One region of the Pseudobacillus sp. FSL P4-0506 genome, then DNA from elsewhere that is predicted to be linked to it. Evidence: predicted binding sites of a transcription regulator. Region 1 holds the regulator's gene; the other holds the start of a gene.
The links. Region 1 encodes Rex, which represses fermentation and respiration genes when NADH is low (regulators of the CRP and FNR family bind a similar motif). Its sites were predicted from a motif close to TTGTGAAATATTTCACAA; they were not measured.

Region 1 (10,770 bases):
AGTTCCTTTAGCCTCTGTCTGTTGGTGGACACCTCGTCTGTGATTAGCACTTGGATCTTAGTCAAACCCGATTCAATCAAAGAAGAAACCAATGAATTTAAAATAGGACCAGAGCCAACTGCCAGCACCTTGGCCTGACGAAAAACTTGAAAACGGGCTGCCCCAGAACCAACTAAATTGTCCACAAATTCAATTTGAGATGCATACCTTTTAAGATGATCATCCGACAATTGATGCGGAAGGTCCTGGCTTACATCACAAACATACTCATTTTCATACAGTACTTCTGCAATTTCATATACTCGATCCCGGTAGGGGCCAGGCAATTCGTTAGTCAACTGTCCTAACGTATACTCCCCATTGAACATCGGCAACAATTTTTCAACCCATTGATCGATCCCACTACCTTCGATACGGAAGGAACTTAAGTTGTTTCGAAAATACACACCTCTATTTGGTTCAGGGAGATAAAACGTGTCCCTTTTTACTTTCAGACGCATAGAAGGGTTCAAATTTGCCATCTCTATCCTCCTTACCCCTTATGAGCATAGTTGTTCATTATCACTGCCACTATCATCGTATGTACAGCAATTTGTCCGTTATGTCTTATCCTATATTGAAAGTCCCCTGCAACAATACAGGGGACTTTCTCAAAGGAAAAACTAAACGATTAACTTCCCCAGCCGCTACATCTGGAGCAAGATGAGCAACGAGAACAACTAAAGCAGTTAAAGCATCTAAAACAGTTAAAGCAATTAAAGCAGTTAAAACAGCTAAAACAGCTGAAGCATCTAAAACAGCTAGAACATCTAAAACAACTAGAGCATCGGCCAAAACTACCCAATTGTCGATCTTGGTCCGTATAGTACTGATTTTGATCCCAAGGGATTGCCTGCGTCGCTTGGAAATCACCAACATTCAAGCTTTGAAGTTCACTTTGGAAATCATTCATTTTCATTTCCTCCTCAAACAAAATTTAAATAGGTGCCAAAAACTTGAAACAGGAATAGCCGAGTTAAATCGCAAAAGAACTGTATACTGGATGGATGCATTTAGTATTTCGAGCACTCATCAACAAATTATGTAAAATACATGGGTATCGTTACTAATACAGAAGCCTAATTTTATAGAAAGGGTAAAACCGACAAATTTTGTTCATCGAATGAAATAGCTGGCTCCCATTGATCCAGATTAAAGTTAACTTACGAATCACCATTTTTCCGGAACCCTTGTTTAATAAGGCTGCGGCTTCAGCGGGAAAAGCGTTCGCCTGCAGTGAAAATCAGCAATCAAATATAACAGAAAAAGGCCCCCAGCCAAAGTAGCTGGGAGCCTTGAAAACACATAAAAATATAATCTTTCTATTCTCCTGCTTCTATCCTTTTACGTAAACTATTGGCTGATTCCTAAATCTTAGACAACCCATTTATATTTGCTAGAAATGATGGCCACCTGCAATTAAGAAAAGCGATCGAAACGAGGCGATGCAAGCCCGATTGAATATAAACGGTCGTCCCTTAAGAAAGTTGTCCGACTGAGTGTGGACAATCCACACTACTTATAATTGTTTTGCAGTGAGTCTAAATAGAAAAATGGTTTAACCTAGGAACTTCAATTAAATCCCCTTTATGTTTGGTTGTTTAAACACCGCCTAGATAGCTTTGCGTTATGTTTTGGAGAACAATTTTTCCATTCTTGCTGTATTTTTCGAATAACTCTGACAGGAGAAAAACAAACCTTTTATACTCTTCGTCATTTTTTTTCGGCGCATAGGAGGCTGATAAATTCCTTCCCACAAAACCTTCATAATCAAAAAATACATCATTTTGATACTTTTTGAACTCATACTTTCCATCCTTAAAAAAGCGATTAAACACTTCTGGAGTTTCCTCTATGCCACCGCTAAATCCTTTGAAATTTGAACAGGTCTTTTGGCAAATTTCCGCATTTTCTTTAATAATGGGGTTAGTTAAATCTCTGCTATTCCAAACAAGAGCCACCTTTGCCTTTTGTTTTAAAATCCGTTGACATTCGATTTTGAATGCTTTTTTATCAAACCAATGAAATGCCTGGGCAACAGTTACTAAATCCACACTCCTCCCTTTCACAGTTGTATGTTCAGCAGTTGCTTTTATTGATCTAAAACGAGAATATCGTTTTAACGATTGCTCAGCCATCTTTCTCATTTCATCATTTGGCTCCACTCCAATCACATTTAAACCTCTTTCCAGCAGCTGGCGGCTAAATATCCCGGTACCTGAGCCAATATCGGCCACAATCCGCTCATGGTTCAGCTGGCTAGCTGAAAACAAATAATCAATATATTCATTAGGGTAACTAGGGCGATATTTCGCATATATATCGGCCTTGTCGGTAAAAATTCCTGTTGTTTTCACAGCACTACCTTCTTCCCCGCGAGATGATGTATAGAAATAGAGACGAAATAGTATATTTCATAAAATCACCTACTCTTTTCAAGGTATTTTAGCATATTTCTTCCTTAACTAATTTGCCCGATAGCGATATAACAAAAGGAACTGCAAACGCAGTTCCTTTCTTCATTAATGCCCCTGTTTATCCATTCACAAACTAGATTTGCTGCCTTTTAATCCTCATCTTTAAAATGAGCTTCCTCTTTACTTCTTAACCGGCATATATAATACAAGGGCAGGGCTCGAGCAAATGGTGGACAGGCTTGGTCACTCGGATGATCACATCGCGAAAATTTCTATCTCCACGCCACGCAAGAAATAAAAAAGAAGCCCCCCATAAGTTCAGCGAACTCATGAGAAGCCTCTATTAAAAACCTTTATGTTAGCAAAATGTTAGCATTCCACTCTCATCTTACATAACACCCTTAACTCTCAAGGGATGAAGCGGCTTATTACATCATGCCGCCCATGCCGCCCATGTCCGGCATACCCATGCCGCCACCAGCGTTTTCTTCTGGCTTGTCAGCAACGACTGCTTCAGTTGTTAAGAACATAGAAGCAACAGATGCTGCGTTTTGAAGCGCATAGCGAGTTACTTTCGTAGGGTCAACAATACCAGTGTCGATCATGTTTACCCACTCGCCAGTTGCTGCGTTGAAGCCGATGCCTACTTCTTCGCGTTTTAAGCGATCGACAACGACAGATCCTTCAAGGCCTGCGTTGAAGGCAATTTGGCGGATTGGCTCTTCAAGCGCGCGAAGAACGATTTTCACACCAGTTGCTACATCGCCTTCTGTTTCCAATGCAGCTACTTTGTTATATACGTTTACAAGTGCTGTACCACCACCAGAAACGATTCCTTCTTCAACAGCTGCACGAGTAGCGTTCAATGCGTCTTCAATGCGAAGTTTGCGTTCTTTTAGTTCTGTTTCTGTCGCTGCTCCCACTTTGATCACAGCTACGCCGCCAGCTAATTTTGCTAAGCGCTCTTGTAATTTTTCGCGGTCGAATTCAGACGTTGTTTCGTCTAATTGAACGCGGATTTGGTTGACGCGGGCTTCGATTTGGGCAGAGTCTCCTGCTCCTTCAACGATCGTTGTGTTTTCTTTAGAAACAACTACTTTTGCTGCGCGTCCAAGTTGAGTGATATTTGCAGATTTAAGATCTAGACCTAAATCTTCAGTGATCACTTCACCGCCAGTTAATACAGCGATATCTTCAAGCATTGCTTTACGGCGATCGCCGAATCCAGGTGCTTTTACCGCTACAGCGTTGAATGTACCACGAAGTTTGTTCACTACGAGTGTAGCCAAAGCTTCGCCTTCTACGTCTTCAGCGATGATTAAAAGCGGTCTGCTTTGTTGAACTACTTGCTCAAGTACAGGAAGTACTTCTTGAATGCTTGCAATCTTCTTATCTGTGATTAAGATATATGGATTTTCAAGAACAGCTTCCATTTTATCAGAATCTGTTACCATATATGGAGAAGCGTAGCCGCGGTCGAATTGCATACCTTCTACTACGTCAAGCTCTGTAGTGAATCCTTTTGATTCTTCGATTGTGATAACGCCGTCGTTGCCAACGCGCTCCATCGCTTCAGCAATCAATTGGCCAACTTCTTCATCAGCAGATGAAATCGCTGCAACTTGTGCGATAGACTCTTTGCCCTCGATTGGCTTAGAGATTTCTTTTAATGCTTCCACAGCTGTTTGAACAGCAAGGTCCATTCCTTTACGCACGCCAACAGGGTTTGCGCCTGCTGTTACGTTTTTCAAGCCTTCGCTGATCATTGCTTGCGCAAGAACTGTCGCCGTAGTTGTACCGTCACCAGCTACGTCGTTTGTTTTGCTTGCTACTTCAGCAACAAGCTTCGCACCCATGTTTTCGAATGCATCTTCCAGTTCGATTTCTTTCGCGATTGTCACACCATCATTTGTGATAAGCGGTGAACCAAATTTTTTCTCAAGAACCACGTTGCGTCCTTTAGGTCCAAGAGTTACTTTTACGGCATCCGCCAGCTGATCTACCCCGCGAAGCATTGCGCGGCGTGCTTCTTCGCTAAATTTAATCTCTTTAGCCATATGAAAAACCTCCCTGATTATTTAAGTTATTTAAAATAGATAAGTATTTGTTAATTATTCACCTGTTACAGCAAGGATGTCGCTTTCACGAAGGATTAATAATTCTTTGCCTTCGTATTTCACCTCTGTACCAGCATATTTAGAGAAGATGATACGGTCGCCAACAGCTACTTCAAGCGCTACTCTTTCTCCGCTTTCAAGTACACGTCCGTTGCCGACTGCCACAATTTTCCCTTCTTGTGGTTTTTCTTTCGCTGAATCTGGCAATACAATGCCACTGGCTGTTTTTTCCTCTGATTCAACCAGCTCAATTACTACGCGATCACCTAGTGGTTTTAACAAGTGAAACAACCTCCTTGGAATATATGTAATGTTTTTATTTATTAGCACTCTCATATGAAGAGTGCTAACCCAATTAATATAATAAATAAAATGATTTTTTTTTGCAAGGGAGAAGTAATTTTTTTTACAAATCATTTTTTAAATGGGAGAAAATAGTGACAATCCCTTCCGTTTGAATGATCGTCTGTTTATTAGTAAAATACTCTTTAAGTACTATTAGATTTCAGCTTCTCAGGCTTTCCCTATGCTTGTATGATTATCTATTCCAGCGCCCAGTCGCTCAAAGTTCCAGCTGTGCGGCTGAACAGGCGCTTCCACTCTTAAAATAAAGGAGCTCTTTTCATTTGAAGAAGACGTATGGTTATATTTTAATCGCTTATATTTTAATGCAGCTGTTGGGGCTGGTTGCTCCTCTGCTTTTATTTAAAGCAGGGCTTGCCCTTGGAGGTGATCCGCAAACGCTGAAAAATCTTATTCCCGGCTATTGGCTGGTGTTCAGCTTCATGGTCACCCTGATTATTGTATTGCTTCTCCTTCGGAAAGATACCAGAAACAGCCGTCTTGAACGGATGACTCCACTGCCGGTGGGACCTTCCATCTTTTGGGCAGTGGCGGGCATCTTTCTCGCCTTGTTTGGCCAGCGAATTGCCGTCGCTATCGAAACGGCTTTAGGAATTAACATGGGGTCCGAAAACACAGAAACGATTATTCATATTATTGAGCTTGTCCCATTGATGATGGTTGCCACTGCCATTTTCGGTCCGATTTTAGAGGAAATCGTTTTTAGAAAGATTATTTTTGGAAGCTTGTATGAGAAGTTTCCTTTCTGGCTATCCGCTTTGATCAGCTCCGTTATTTTTGCCCTTGCTCATGCTGAACCTGAACATGTCATTCTGTACTCATCGATGGGATTCACGTTTGCTTTTCTATATGTAAAAACAAAAAGACTGCTTGTTCCTATATTCGCCCATGTGGCTATGAATTCCTTGGTCATTGTCGTGCAATATTTTTATGCGGATGAATTAGAGCGGATGATGAAAGAAACGGAAAAAATACAAAGCTTTATTACTTGGCTTTTTTAGGCTTATAGCTTTAAAATTTGGAGGAATTTAATGAAACAATCACCGTTAACGACCGGGATTTTTTATCTTATTCTCGGCGCGTTCTTTACTTATTTAGCCATTCAAGATGTCAACACGGGGGGCTTTGGCTTTTTCACTTACTTGCTCATCTTGCTGGCAACGATGGATATTGGTTCCGGCATTCGCCTGCTCTTTATGTATTGGCGCTTGAAAAGCAACGAAAAAAAATAAGGCTGTTCTCTAAAAGGCTGACTTTCGCTCTTGCGGAAGTTCGGCTCTTTTTTTGGACAGCCTTATTTTATTCTGCATTTTCCGCTTCCAGTTCGGCCTGCAATGTTTTTTTATAGCTAATCTTTGAGATCCAAATGCTGATCTCATAAAGAATAACTAATGGAATCATCACGATAATCTGTGATATCACATCCGGCGGCGTAATAAGCCCTGCTACCACTAGCAGAACAAAGTAAGCATAGCGGCGAATTTGCGCAAGAAACATAGGTGTAATAATCCCCAGCCTTGTCAAAAACATTGTAACAACCGGCAGCTGAAACAAGATGCCGAATGGAAGTGTAATTTGAAATAAGAATTGAAAATACTCGTTAATGCCAATAACCTGCTCAATTTGCAAGTTTCCGGATAACTTCATCATGAAATGAATGATATACGGAAATAAAATAAAATAAGAAAAAGCAATTCCGGCGAGAAATAGCAGCAAGGATAACGGGATGTAGCTAAGCGTTACCTTTCTCTCTTTCTCAAGCAGTCCTGGGCTTACGAATGCCCACAACTGATAAAGAATCATAGGGCTAGTCAATACAAAAGCGATGACAAAAGCCATTTGAAAATAAATCTTTATAGGATCTGTCACACGGAAAGCGTTCATTGTTAATTCCTGCGCTTCGTCCGCATGCTGCAAATAGCGGATAATCGGCTCAGCCAGAAACAAACCGGCAATCATAGTGAGGAATAAGAAAGCGATTACTATAATGAGCCGTTTCCGCAACTCGCCAATGTGTTCATATATTGTCATGTCTTGTCGACTCATTGTCATTCATCCTAACCTTACTGAGGATCCTTCTTATCCTCTGGTTTATCGTCGTCCGCCAGCCCTTTCGTGGCATTCTTAAATTCTTTCAACGTGTCGCCTGCCGCGCGTCCAAGCTCAGGGAGTTTTTTCGGTCCGAAGATTAATATTGCTGCTCCAGCAATCAATATAATACTGCCTACACTTAATCCCATTTATGCAGCACCTCCTTTCCTCCATCATAACCGATTTTTCGGCATAATTCTATTCCGACTTTTCTTCCGAGACATCCGGATAATTCTTTAAAAAATAAACTAACGATTGCAGTTCAACAGCCAGATCAATGTGATGCACTCGAATCATTGGAGGAACGTTCAGTCTCGCAGGTGTGAAATTCAAGATGCCTTTAATATTGCATTCCACAAGACGGTCTGTAATGCCTTGGGCCACAGTAGAAGGAACCGTCAAAATAGCTACTGGTACCTCCTTTGATTGTAGTTTCTCTTCCAGATTATCCAGATGATAAATTGGAACATCCCCAATCGTCTTGCCTACTTTTCCCTCATCTACATCGAAGGCTATTTGTATTTTCGTATTGTTATTCTTCATAAAGTTATAATTCAAAAAAGCGGTTCCTAAATTTCCTACCCCAATAAGAGCTACATTTGTTATTTCATCTTGATCAAGTGTTTTGCGAAAGAACGACAATAAATAGCTGACATTATAGCCGTATCCCTTCTTACCAAGTGCTCCAAAATAAGAAAAATCGCGGCGAATCGTCGCCGAATCTACTTTTACTGCTTCGCTTAATTCTGCCGATGAGACCCGCTGCTTGCCAGAAGAATGCAAGTTTTGGATAAATCTGTAATACAATGGCAGACGCTTGGCCGTCGCCTGCGGAATCCTTAATGGATCATGGTTCATATTTATACCCCCAGCGCTTGCTGTTTCCAAACTGATAACCTTTCGATTCAATCACTCCTTCCATCATACAATATTTTGCACGGCTTGTCTTTCAACTTTATTTCCTTTCTATCGCCCAGAAAGGGTGAAAGAGAATTGCCCAGGCCTATAGAATCAGCTACACTAATAAGTAGAAAACTGAGGTGAGAAGAATGATTTTACTGCAAGTACAACAGCTTACAAAATACTTCGGCGCAGAGCTCATTTTGTCGAATATTAAACTTGAAGTACAAACAAGAGACCGGATCGCTCTAGTTGGTAGAAACGGAGCAGGAAAATCCACTCTTTTAAAAATAATCGCCGGTATCCTCTCTTATGATTCCGGAAATATCTTAAAGCCGAAAGATGCGACAATCGGCTATCTTGCTCAAAACACCGGGCTGGAATCTGATTTATCAATCATGGATGAAATGCTTTCCGTCTTCTCGCATTTGCGCAGCATGGAAAAGCAGCTGCGGCATCTGGAAGAGCGAATGGCGGATCCCGCTGTTTACGGAGATGCCAGCCAATATGAAAGAGTCACCAAGGAATATGATTTGCTGCAAAATGAATTTAAAGAGTCCGGCGGCTATCAGTTCGAAGCAGATATCCGTTCGGTTTTGCATGGCTTGAACTTTCATGATTTTGACTATGAAACGAAAATCTCTACTTTAAGTGGCGGCCAAAAAACGAGGCTCGCACTGGGAAAGCTATTATTGACAAAACCCGACATTCTTATTTTGGACGAGCCGACGAACCATTTAGACATTGATACACTTTCCTGGCTGGAACAATATTTGCAGGGCTACAACGGCGCTATTTTGATCGTGTCCCATGACCGTTACTTCCTTGATAAAGTTGTAAACCAAGTATACGAAATCTCTCGGCAGCACATTAAAAAATTTCATGGGAATTACAGTAACTATTTAGAACAGAAGGCCGAACAATACGAAAAAGATATGAAGCTGTTTGAAAAGCAACAGGAGCAGGTAGCGAAGCTGGAAGACTTCATCCAGCGCAATATTGCCCGGGCTTCGACAACAAAAAGAGCCCAAAGCCGCCGCAAGCAGCTTGAACGGATGGAACGGATGGAACGTCCGGATGGCGATGAAAAATCGGCCAATATCATGTTTCAAATTGAAAAACAGAGCGGCAATGAAGTGTTAAAAGTAAACAATCTTGCTATTGGTTATGATGAAGAAAGAGTTGCCCAAAATCTCAATCTGTATATACAACGTGAAGAGAGCACGGCACTCGTCGGACCAAACGGTGCTGGTAAATCTACTTTTCTCAAAACAATTGTGGATAAACTGCGGCCATTAGCTGGAGAATTTTCTCTCGGTACTAACGTATTCATTGGCTATTATGATCAGGAACAGGCCAACTTAACTTCTAATAAAACCGTATTAAACGAATTATGGGATGACTACCCTTCCAGTGATGAGAAAGAAATACGTACAGTGCTCGGCAACTTCCTCTTTTCAGGAGATGACGTTCTAAAGCCGGTTCATGCATTAAGCGGTGGCGAAAAAGCACGGCTGGCTCTTGCCAAGCTCATGATGCAAAAAGCTAATTTTCTTATTTTGGACGAGCCAACCAACCACCTTGATCTAGATAGCAAAGAAGTGTTAGAAAATGCGTTGATTGATTATCCTGGGACGCTTTTATTCGTTTCCCATGACCGATATTTCATCAATCGTATTGCCTCAAAAGTCATTGAAATGTCCGATAATGGCATGACTGAGTATCTTGGGGATTATGATTATTATGTCGCGAAAAAACAAGAGCAAAAAGAGCTGGCTGAATTGGAAAAATCCTCTTTGCCAATCGTTGAAGAAGTCGTACCGTCTGATTCATCCAACTACCATATAGATAAAGAGCAAAAGAAAAAAGAGCGTCAGAAACGCCGACGTATTGAAGAAATAGAAGAAAGAATTGAAAGCCTAGAAGCAGAGCTCGAAGAAGCCGAAGACTTGCTTTGCCAGCCAGAAATCTTTCAGGATCATGAAAAGTCATTGGAACTTCAGAAAAAAACCGAAGCTTGTCAAACAGAAATTGAGCAGCTTATGCAAGAGTGGGAAACTCTTCATGAGTAGGCTCTAATCCATTGGCTGCTGTGACGTTTATACACAGACTTACCCACAAACTAACATGCCGGTTTTCTTGATTCCTAATTACTTTTACACATTATCCACAAAAATAATCAATTTTATCCACAAAACACACAAGCTTTCCAGCAGTTTAAAAAGGACTTTTCCACAGAATAACCTTTTTATACACATGTTATTCACAGCTTGTGAACAAGTAAAAAGGACTGTTTTTCCATTAGGGCGTTACTAGTGGAAAAACAGTCCTTTCTTTTTATTTTATTATTGTTCGATATCCAGTCCTGGATAGCCATTCATCGCCAAATCTTCAAATTTTCCCTGCTCATATAGAATGGTTCCCGCAGCGGCAATCATAGCTGCATTATCGGTACAAAGACTTAACGGCGGAATAATCAGTTCGATATCCTCGAGTTCGGCAAACTGTTCTTCCAAGGCCTTTCTCAACCCTCTATTCGCAGCAACCCCGCCGGCTAGCAGTACTTGCTTCACTTTATATTCCTTTGCTGCTCTTATGGTTTTCGCTGTTAAAACATCGATCACGCTTTGCTGAAAGCTAGCAGCTACATCTTCCGGTCTCAATTCTTGTCTTCGTTGTTCTGCATTGTGGAGAGTGTTGATAACTGCTGATTTTAGACCGCTGAAACTAAAATCATATGACCCTTCTTCGAGCCAGGCTCTAGGAAAATCAATAACTGGCTCTCCTTCAGCAGCAAGACGATCAATGTGAGGACCGCCTGGATAAGGCAAGTTCAATGTTCG
Region 2 (10,770 bases), 720 kb from region 1:
GGCTTCCGAAAGAGCCGAAGAAATTTTTCGGACGGTAGATGAGATTTCTGCTGGAGCTGAAAATTCAGCAGTGGCTATTCAGTCTACGGCAGAATCGATTGAAGATGTCACGCATCTCGCTGCTGAAGTGCAAACAAAGGCAAAGGATTCGGCCGCTCAAGCTGAAGAAATGGTAGAAGAGCTGAAGATCAATAAAGAGATTTTCCAATCGCTCATTTCGGGTATGGAACAATTATCTACAGAAAATGAACAGTCACTCGAGGCGGTTAAGAGGCTGGAGACAAATGCACGTAAAGTTGAACAGATTATTCAGCTCGTCGGTGACATTGCAGCTCAGACCAATCTTCTAGCGCTCAATGCTTCAATTGAAGCAGCGCGTGCTGGCGAACATGGAAAAGGGTTTGCCGTTGTAGCAGAAGAAGTCCGTAAATTGGCTGATGAGAGCGCAAAGGCTGTCAGTGGCATTTCAGAGCTGATCCAGCATATTCAGCAGGAAGTAGATCAAGTTGTCCAAAAGATTTCTTCACAAGTACAAACTGTCAATAAAGAGGTTCAAAAGGGGTCTAAAGCCAATTCTGCTATTGAACAGATGACTGGAAAGATCCATGAAGTAGCAGAGGCTGTACAAATTATTTCTCAGCTGGTGGACAGGCAGCTTGGCAGCATCCAAGATACATCCAACCAATCTGAGGAAGTAGCAGCAATCGCGGAGGAAACATCGGCTGGGGCTGTTGAAGTGACACAGGCTACAAAAGACCAAACCAAAGTGATGCATGATATTGAACAGGCTGCTCTTCAACTGAAAAAACAAGCGGAAGAATTAAAATCAACGATTACACAATTCCAGCTTTAGAGACATCGGGCTTTTCATTTGTCTCCTATTGTGACAAAATAGAAAAAAATTGATCAAGCCAAAAGGAGATTATCAACATGAAAATTGCCATTGCATCTGACCATGGTGGAGTAAACATTCGAAAAGAAATAAAAGATCTGATGGATGAGCTCGGCATTGAATATGAAGATTTTGGGTGTGAATGCAGTACATCTGTTGATTACCCAGATTATGCTGTTCCTGTAGCTGAAAAGGTAGCCAACGGGGAATTTGACCGTGGTATTTTAATATGCGGCACAGGTATTGGAATGAGTATTGCGGCTAACAAAGTGAAAGGGATTCGCTGCGCCCTCGTTCATGACGTCTTTAGTGCAAAGGCAACGAGAGAGCATAACAACAGCAATATGCTTGCTATGGGAGAGCGGGTCATTGGTCCGGGTCTTGCCCGGGAAATTGCGAAAGTATGGCTGACAACTGACTATGAAGGCGGCCGACATGAAAACCGTCTTAATAAAATTAAAGCGTATGAAGAAAAATAAACTGGAGGGATGAGCTTTGTTGCAGCTTAAAGAGTGGGAACAGCAGCTCGGTCGCCTGTTGCAAGAGTTTCAGCAACAGGCCGGTCTCCAAAAAGGACAGATAGTCGTCATTGGCTGTTCGACTTCCGAAATTGCCGGAGAAAAAATTGGAACAGCCGGCACGCTGGAGATTGCTGAAATGGTGTACCGACAATTGCAGGCATTTGCAGATGAATACGGACTGTATCTTGCTTTCCAATGTTGTGAACATTTAAATCGTGCGCTTGTAGTAGACCGCGAGCAAATTCAGCGACTGCAGCTTGAGGAAGTGGCAGTGGTGCCAGTTCGTCAGGCAGGGGGATCGATGGCTACCTACGCCTTTAATGAAAAGAAAGATAGCGCCGTCGTTGAATTTATTAAAGCTGATGCAGGCATAGATATTGGCGATACGTTTATTGGCATGCATTTGAAGCATGTCGCTGTCCCGTTGCGGACAAGTGTGAAAGAAGTAGGGCATGCGCATGTTACGATGGCCAGAACCCGGCCGAAGTTAATCGGAGGAGTCAGAGCGGTGTATAAAAAAACGAATGCCGACGAGAAGTGCTCTGGTTAATGTTAAGTTTTAGCTGGCTTTTAATAATAAAGTCGGCTTTTTTTTATAAAAAAGATCGGCTTTTATATTTATTTGATTTAAAACAAGCCAAAAACATGTTAGAATATAAATGAATTTTAAAAATTAGCAATACATAAAGACATATATCATTCTTAGAAATGGAAGGGGTTTGAAAATGAGTATCCTTAAAGAACAAGATACGGCTGTGTTTGAAGCCATTCAAGATGAATTAAAACGCCAGCAGTCTAAAATTGAATTAATCGCTTCTGAGAACTTTGTCAGCCAGGCAGTCATGGAAGCACAAGGTTCCGTGTTAACCAATAAATATGCGGAAGGCTATCCGGGCAAGCGTTATTACGGCGGCTGTGAGCATGTTGACGTTGTTGAGGATCTAGCTCGCGACCGGGCGAAAGAAATTTTCGGCGGCGATCACGTGAATGTGCAGCCTCACTCTGGCGCTCAGGCAAACATGGCTGTTTATTTCACTATCCTGGAGCACGGTGATACAGTTCTCGGAATGAACTTATCTCATGGTGGCCATTTAACACACGGCAGCCCGGTAAACTTCAGCGGTGTGCAATACAACTTCGTTGAATACGGAGTAAGCAAAGAAAACCAGCAAATTGATTATAACGATGTTCGCCAAAAGGCAATCGAACATAAGCCGAAGTTAATTGTAGCAGGAGCGAGCGCTTATCCGCGTGCGATCGACTTTGCTAAATTCCGTGAGATTGCAGATGAAGTAGGCGCTTATCTAATGGTTGACATGGCGCATATCGCCGGCCTTGTAGCAGCTGGACTTCATGAAAGCCCTGTTCCATACGCTGATTTTGTAACAACAACGACACACAAAACATTACGTGGCCCTCGCGGCGGTATGATTATTTGTAAAGAAGAATTTGCTAAGAAAATCGACAAGTCTATTTTCCCTGGTATCCAAGGTGGCCCGCTCATGCACGTCATTGCAGCGAAAGCTGTAGCTTTCGGAGAAGCGTTAGATGAGAGCTTCAAAACCTATGCACAGCAAATCATCGACAATGCCAAGCGTTTGGGAGAAGGCTTAGTAAAAGAAGGCATCAATCTCGTATCAGGCGGTACAGACAACCACTTGCTGCTTATCGATCTGCAAACTCTTGGCCTAACAGGTAAAGTAGCGGAAAAAGTATTGGATGACATCGGTATTACGGTTAATAAAAATACGATTCCATTTGATCCGGAAAGCCCATTTGTAACAAGTGGCATCCGTATCGGTACAGCAGCGGTCACTTCACGTGGCTTTGATCTAGAGGCAATGGACGAAGTAGCAGCTCTTATCGGAGCAGCACTTAAAAACCATGAAGATGAAGAAAAGCTTAAGGAATTAAGCCAGCGTGTAGCTGACTTAACAGCAAAATATCCTTTATACAGCTAAATGGCTCCGCCCGGGAAAGAAATGTATCATTCCCGGGCTTTTTATATTTTCCCATTTGTTCTTCTTCTGCTTTTTATGTAAAATTAGATGGAAGCTTGCTGAAAGAAGTGGAAGAATGGCTGCGTGTGCGGCTTATTTTTTTGCCGTCGGAAGCTTTTATGGCATAATTTGAGATATTAACATAAGGGAGCGATAATTTTGGGAAAAGTATATGTGTTCGATCACCCATTAATCCAGCATAAGTTAACGATTATTCGCGACAAAGAAACAGGAACGAAAGAATTCCGTGAATTAGTAGATGAAGTGGCTACGCTGATGGCTTTTGAAATTACACGGGACATGCCTCTTAAAGAAGTAGCCATTCAAACACCGGTATGTGAAGCGAATGCTAAAATTCTTGCTGGCAAAAAGCTAGGCATTGTTCCCATTCTCCGTGCTGGTATTGGCATGGTAGATGGAATTTTAAAATTAATTCCGGCTGCTAAAGTAGGCCATGTCGGGCTATATCGTGATCCGGAAACACTAAAGCCTGTTGAATATTATGTAAAGCTCCCAACGGATGTGGAAGAGCGTGATTTTATCGTAGTAGACCCAATGCTTGCTACAGGAGGATCAGCAGTAGAAGCGATCCATTCCTTGAAAAAGCGTGGAGCAAAGAATATTAAATTTATGTGCTTAGTGGCGGCTCCTGAAGGTGTAGAGGCTATCCAGGAAATCCATCCAGATGTTGATATTTACATTGCTGCCTTGGATGAAAAGCTGAATGAAAAAGGCTACATTGTACCAGGATTGGGAGATGCAGGCGATCGCCTGTTTGGAACAAAATAATTAGAAGTAGGTGCAAAGAAGATGAACCGCCCGATTAAAGTAATGACCATTTTTGGAACGCGCCCTGAAGCGATTAAAATGGCTCCGCTCGTTCTGGAATTGCAGAAATATCCTGAGCAGTTTGAATCTATTGTCACTGTAACGGCGCAGCATCGGCAAATGCTCGATCAGGTGCTTGAGATCTTTAACATCACTCCAGACTACGATTTAAATATTATGAAGGATCGTCAGACACTTATTGATGTAACGACGCGTGGATTGGAAGGGCTTGACGGAATAATGAAAGAAGTTAAGCCAGATATTGTGCTCGTACACGGAGATACAACGACTACATTTGTTGCAAGTCTCGCTGCTTTCTATAATCAAATTGCCGTTGGCCATGTTGAAGCAGGATTGCGCACATGGAATAAATACTCTCCGTTTCCGGAGGAGATGAACCGTCAATTAACAGGAGTCATGGCTGATCTTCATTTCTCACCTACAGATGAAGCGGAAGAGAACTTACTTAATGAAGGAAAAAAAGCAGAAACCATCTTTGTAACAGGCAACACAGCCATTGATGCGCTAAAAACAACAGTGAAAGAGAGCTACAGCAATGAAGTGCTGGATAAGCTTGGCAGCGATCGCCTTGTCTTAATGACTGCTCACCGCCGTGAAAATCTTGGTGAGCCGATGCGCAGCATGTTCCGTGCAATCAAGCGACTCGTTGAAGAAAACGACGATATTCAAGTGGTCTACCCGATGCATATGAATCCGGTCGTCCGTGAAATTGCTGGTGAAATTCTCGGCAATGATCCGCGCATCCATCTTATCGAACCGCTTGACGTAATCGACTTCCATAACTTTGCGGCGAGAGCACACTTGATTTTAACTGACTCTGGCGGCGTGCAGGAAGAAGCGCCTTCTCTTGGTGTGCCTGTTCTTGTCCTTCGCGATACCACTGAACGTCCAGAAGGAATTAAAGCCGGTACATTAAAGCTTGCCGGTGTAGATGAAGAAGCCATTTATCGGATGGCGACTGAATTGCTGAACGATCAGGCTGAATATGAGAGAATGTCTAAGGCCTCCAATCCATATGGAGATGGGGAAGCTTCCCGTCGCATTTGCGAAGCGATCCTTTATCATTTTAAAGCAACGGATCAAAAGCCGGACCGTTTTTAAAGAGGCTCTGTTAAAGGTCTATGTTGATTGAAGCGAAAGTCGCAAAGGCTCCTCCATCTTACATTCGTATAGTTTCATCATGTGGGGGAGGGGAGCCAGTAGAAGACGAGTGCAAATCAACGCTTATCATTAACAGAAACTTAAATAAAAAAAGGAACTGCCCTGACAGTTCCTTTTTTTATTTAATGGCCAATCGGCAGATCTTTGGTAGACTTGAGGATTGGCAATGGAGAATAAGCCGAAATCAAATGAACTTCCGAGGGAAAGAAAAGAAATTTTTATTCAGAAAAGGGTATGTTTTTACAATTATTTTTTACTTATCACCTGTGATAAGTAATTCTTATGGAAAGATTTAAATTTTGATCAATTTGTGAAATGTAACATACAATTTTTGAGGTTTTTTTTAGTATGCGTTGACATTAAAATACCCCTATTGTATGCTTACAAAGGGAAAAGAGCAAATACTATGAACTGAGCGTAAACGCTTTTTTTTTAGGTAGAACCCACGGTGGGCAGGAGTGTTTTACATGAAGAGCCGTAAAAGTGCGTTTAAGGCGATGAGTTTGTACAGTGCAGTTTTGGCACAGTTGACAGGATCTATTCTCATCGGGATTTTTGCCGGACGCTGGCTTGATGAAAAATGGAAAACTGAACCACTTTTTTTAATCATCGGACTGCTCTTAGGATTAACTGCGGGCGTTTTTTCTATGCTTAAGACGGTTAACCACTTCAATTCGGAGGATTAATAAATTATGGGGGAACTCCAGCACTCACTTTCCAGACATCGAAAGTATTTATTATATTTGCTCGCCATCTTTGTTTTCTGCTGGGGAATTATGCCTTACAAGGCGATTTTCGGCGGCCTCATTCTTGGAACAGCTTTTAGCTTGTTCAACCACTGGTTAATGTTGAAGCGGATGCAACGTTTCAACACCGCACTTGAGCGCGGCAATAAAGTCCAATCGCTAGGCACGATGTCACGAATGGCATCCGCTGGCGCAGCTGCTCTCATTGCCCTTCGTTATCCGGATCATTTCAACATTATCAGTACAGTTTTGGGATTAATGGCATCCTATATTGTCATTATGATAGATTTTTTTATTCATTTTCTAATAAAAAGAAAAACCGGGGAAGAGAGGTGAAAACAGTTGCATCACGAAAATCCATTATATCATTGGGAAGTATTTGACGGTTTTACTTTAACTTTCAACTTAGCCAACGTATTAATGATCACTGTTGCCAGTGCAATCGTTTTCTTAATTGCAGTTATTTCCACAAGAAAACTGGCAATGAAGCCTACCGGGCTGCAGAACTTTTTTGAGTGGATCATGGACTTTGTGAAAGGGATCGTCAAGAGTAACATGGACTGGAAAACGGGAGGACGTTTCCATGTTCTTGGAATTACACTGCTTATGTACATTGCAGTTTCCAACTTTCTTGGTCTTCCATTTTCAGTGGTAAAAGATGGCGTGCTCTGGTGGAAATCTCCAACAGCAGACCCGGTGATCACTCTAACATTAGCAGTTATGGTTGTCGCTCTGTCACATTATTATGGAATTAAAATGAAGGGCTTTACAGAGTATGGAAAGGATTACTTCCGTCCAATGGGATTCTTATTCCCGTTGAAAATTGTAGAGGAGTTTGCTAATACGCTGACTCTTGGCCTTCGACTTTATGGAAACATCTTTGCTGGTGAAATCCTTCTTGGATTGCTAGCAGGAAGCCTTGCTACAGGAGTGGGCGGACATTTAGCTGCCATCCTTCCAACATTAGCATGGCAAGGATTCTCCGTCTTTGTCGGTGGAATCCAGGCATTTATCTTCACCATGTTAACAATGGTTTATATTGCTCACAAAGTGAGCAGCGACCATTAAAATATACCCAGTTCATCTAATGAACAAACCTATTTTTAAACAAATACATTATTTATACATTTAAAGGAGGAAATTTTAAAATGGGTCTTTTAGCAGCAGCAATCGCAATCGGTTTAGCCGCACTTGGTGCAGGTATCGGTAACGGTCTTATCGTATCTAGAACAGTTGAAGGTATCGCTCGTCAACCAGAAGCTCGCGGTATGCTTCAAACAACAATGTTCATCGGGGTAGCGTTAGTAGAGGCGATTCCTATCATCGCTGTAGTTATCGCGTTCATGGTTCAAGGTCAGTAAGAAAAGCGGAAGCGCCTGTCCAGCCGCGACAAGCATAAGGCGATTTGGCAGAATGGCGCTTTTCAGCCATGCAGCCGAATTGACTTGTGATCTCGAGCGGCTAGGCGCTACAGCTGGACAAGGTAAACATATTAAGGGATTTTTGTTCCAATGGCGAAGATCATTCCAAGCGAACCTTCGCCATTGCTTTATGTTCGAAGTGTAACAAGCAGTTCCATTCTTTTTATACAGACCTTTTCCTCAAGAAGGGGAGGGGGGGGAAACTCTTGAAAGGAGTGAAGTGGGCGTGTTAGCAAACGCATTCGTACTTGGATCGTCAGCCGGCTTTAACGGCGGGGACATTTTGTTCCAATTGATCATGTTTATTATTTTACTAGCGCTGATTAAAAAGTTTGCCTGGGGACCTTTAATGGGAATCATGCAACAGCGTGAAGATCATATTGCATCAGAAATTGACGCGGCAGAAAAAAGCCGGGTTGAAGCAAATAAATTATTAGAAGAAACTCGAGCAGAATTAAAAGCATCTCGCCAGCAAGCTCAAGAAATCATTGAGAATGCCAAGAAAGTGGGCGACAGTCAAAAAGCAGAAATCATTGCGGCTGCTCGTGCAGAAGCCGAGCGCTTAAAAGAGTCTGCTAAGATGGAAATTGAGCAGCAGACTGAACAAGCAATGGCATCTCTTCGTGAGCAAGTAGCCTCTTTATCTGTATTGATTGCTTCTAAAGTAATTGAAAAAGATTTAAGTGTAGCAGATCAAGAAAAACTGATTAACGAGTATATCCAAGAGGCAGGGGAAAAGTGATGAGTGATTCCGTAGTGGCAAAACGCTATGCGCTGGCTCTTTTCAAAATTGCCAAAGAACATCAGCAACTTCAGCAGATCGGAGAAGAGCTGCAGGTAGTGAAAGCCGTTTTTCAGGAAAACAAAAACTTGCTTCCTCTACTTGACTCTCCGAAGCTAACAATTGAAGAAAAACAAGCACTGATAAAGAATGCTTTTTCAGAGGCTTCTACTTATGTGACTAACATATTAATGCTTTTAATCTCGCGTCATCGTGAAGGAGATATTATTGCCGTAGTTGATGCGTATACGAATCTAGCTCATGAAGAGCAAGGTCTCGCTGAAGCAACTGTTGAGTCTGTACGTCCTTTAACAGACGAAGAGACGAAGCAAATTTCCACTCAATTTGCCAAGAAAGTGGGCAAACAAGCTCTGGAAATTACGAATATCATCAATCCGCAGTTACTTGGCGGCTTAAAGGTGCGCATTGGCAACCGTATTTTTGATGGTAGCCTGCGTGGGAAATTAGATCGGCTTGAAAAACAATTAATAGCAAAATAACGAATGAAAAGCAAAATATCTGTATTTTGTTTCTTGTTCGAATACAACTACTACAATTATATGAGGGGTGAAATTCATGAGCATCAAAGCTGAAGAAATCAGTGCGCTGATTAAAAAGCAGATTGAGAACTTCCAGTCAGACATTACAGTAAACGATGTCGGTACAATTATTCACGTAGGTGATGGTATCGCTCGTGCTCATGGCCTCGACAATGTCATGGCTGGAGAACTGCTTGAGTTCTCAAACGGTGTCATGGGTATGGCACAAAACTTAGAGGAAAACAACGTAGGTATTATCATCCTTGGACCTTACACAGATATTCGTGAAGGTGATGAAGTACGTCGCACAGGCCGCATCATGGAAGTCCCTGTTGGGGAAGAATTAATCGGCCGCGTTGTAAACTCTCTTGGACAGCCTGTAGATGGTCTTGGCCCGATTAATACAACAAAAACTCGTCCGATTGAAAGCAAGGCAACAGGAGTTATGGATCGTAAATCTGTTCATGAGCCTTTACAAACAGGAATTAAGGCGATTGACGCACTTGTGCCAATTGGCCGTGGTCAACGTGAATTGATTATCGGTGACCGCCAAACTGGTAAAACAACTGTAGCGATCGATACAATTCTTAACCAAAGAGATCAAGATATGATCTGTATCTATGTCGCTATTGGACAAAAAGAATCTACTGTTCGTGGAACAGTTGAAACGCTTCGTAAGCATGGAGCGCTTGATTATACAATCGTTGTAACTGCTTCCGCGTCTTCACCAGCTCCAATGCTATTCCTTGCTCCATATGCTGGAGTAACGATGGCAGAAGAGTTCATGTTCAACGGTAAACATGTTCTGATCGTGTATGATGATTTATCTAAACAAGCGGCAGCTTACCGTGAACTTTCCTTATTATTACGTCGTCCTCCAGGTCGTGAAGCTTACCCTGGTGATGTTTTCTACTTGCACTCCCGTTTACTCGAGCGTGCAGCTAAATTGAACGATGAATTAGGAGCAGGTTCAATTACAGCTCTTCCATTCGTTGAAACACAAGCAGGCGATATCTCTGCTTACATTCCAACGAACGTTATCTCTATCACTGACGGACAGATCTTCTTGCAGTCTGACTTGTTCTTCTCAGGCGTACGTCCTGCGATTAACGCTGGTCTTTCTGTATCACGTGTTGGTGGGTCCGCTCAAATTAAAGCGATGAAAAAAGTAGCCGGTACTCTTCGTCTGGACTTAGCTGCTTACCGTGAACTCGAAGCGTTTGCACAGTTCGGCTCTGATCTTGATAAAGCTACCCAAGCAAAATTAAATCGTGGAGCGCGTACTGTTGAAGTGTTAAAGCAAGACTTGAACAAGCCGCTTAAAGTTGAAAAGCAAGTAGTTATTCTTTATGCGTTGACACGCGGTCTTTTAGACGATATTCCAGTAGGAGATATCCGACGTTTCGAAGATGAACTGTTAAGCTGGTTAGATCACAACCATACAAACGTGTTAGAACATATTCGCACAACGAAAGAACTTGCTTCTGATGATGAAATGAAAGCAGCCATCAACGAGTTCAAAAAGACGTTCGCGAAGTCCGAATAATTATCCAGATAGTCAAAAGCGGGAGTGGGTCGAAATGATCCTTCCCTCTTTCTAGGTAAATTTCTAACATAAAAAAGGGTGGTGAGAACCAGTGGCATCGTTACGCGACATAAAGACTCGGATTACTTCTACTAAAAAGACGAGCCAGATCACAAAAGCGATGGAAATGGTTTCCGCTTCTAAATTGAACCGTGCCGAAACAAATGCCAAAGCATTTGTTCCTTACATGGAAAAAATTCAGGAAGTGGTCGCATCCATTGCTCTTGGCAGCAAAGATGTAACACATCCGATGCTAGTCTCCCGCCCCGTTAAAA

Region 2: a site for Rex is predicted at 5,732-5,749, ahead of MKZ02_RS04040 (AtpZ/AtpI family protein). Genes of this name have one in related genera too.

The regions. Positions count from the first base shown of each region.
Region 1 is NZ_JBBOOI010000001.1:90,922-101,691, forward strand. It holds gene MKZ02_RS00385 (putative thiazole-containing bacteriocin maturation protein) at 1-521, opposite strand, end outside; gene MKZ02_RS00390 (heterocycloanthracin/sonorensin family bacteriocin) at 671-958, opposite strand; gene MKZ02_RS00395 (class I SAM-dependent methyltransferase) at 1,641-2,396, opposite strand; gene groL (chaperonin GroEL) at 2,885-4,513, opposite strand; gene groES (co-chaperone GroES) at 4,568-4,855, opposite strand; gene MKZ02_RS00410 (CPBP family intramembrane glutamic endopeptidase) at 5,200-5,937, shown strand; gene MKZ02_RS00415 (YdiK family protein) at 5,968-6,168, shown strand; gene tatC (twin-arginine translocase subunit TatC) at 6,236-6,982, opposite strand; gene MKZ02_RS00425 (twin-arginine translocase TatA/TatE family subunit) at 7,000-7,176, opposite strand; gene MKZ02_RS00430 (redox-sensing transcriptional repressor Rex) at 7,226-7,885, opposite strand; gene MKZ02_RS00435 (ABC-F family ATP-binding cassette domain-containing protein) at 8,077-9,999, shown strand; gene tsaD (tRNA (adenosine(37)-N6)-threonylcarbamoyltransferase complex transferase subunit TsaD) at 10,273-10,770, opposite strand, start outside.
Region 2 is NZ_JBBOOI010000001.1:809,990-820,759, forward strand. It holds gene MKZ02_RS04010 (methyl-accepting chemotaxis protein) at 1-853, shown strand, start outside; gene rpiB (ribose 5-phosphate isomerase B) at 931-1,371, shown strand; gene MKZ02_RS04020 (TIGR01440 family protein) at 1,388-1,963, shown strand; gene glyA (serine hydroxymethyltransferase) at 2,139-3,374, shown strand; gene upp (uracil phosphoribosyltransferase) at 3,573-4,202, shown strand; gene wecB (non-hydrolyzing UDP-N-acetylglucosamine 2-epimerase) at 4,224-5,363, shown strand; gene MKZ02_RS04040 (AtpZ/AtpI family protein) at 5,891-6,109, shown strand; gene MKZ02_RS04045 (ATP synthase subunit I) at 6,116-6,505, shown strand; gene atpB (F0F1 ATP synthase subunit A) at 6,512-7,237, shown strand; gene atpE (F0F1 ATP synthase subunit C) at 7,318-7,530, shown strand; gene MKZ02_RS04060 (F0F1 ATP synthase subunit B) at 7,817-8,332, shown strand; gene MKZ02_RS04065 (F0F1 ATP synthase subunit delta) at 8,332-8,871, shown strand; gene atpA (F0F1 ATP synthase subunit alpha) at 8,948-10,456, shown strand; gene atpG (ATP synthase F1 subunit gamma) at 10,548-10,770, shown strand, end outside.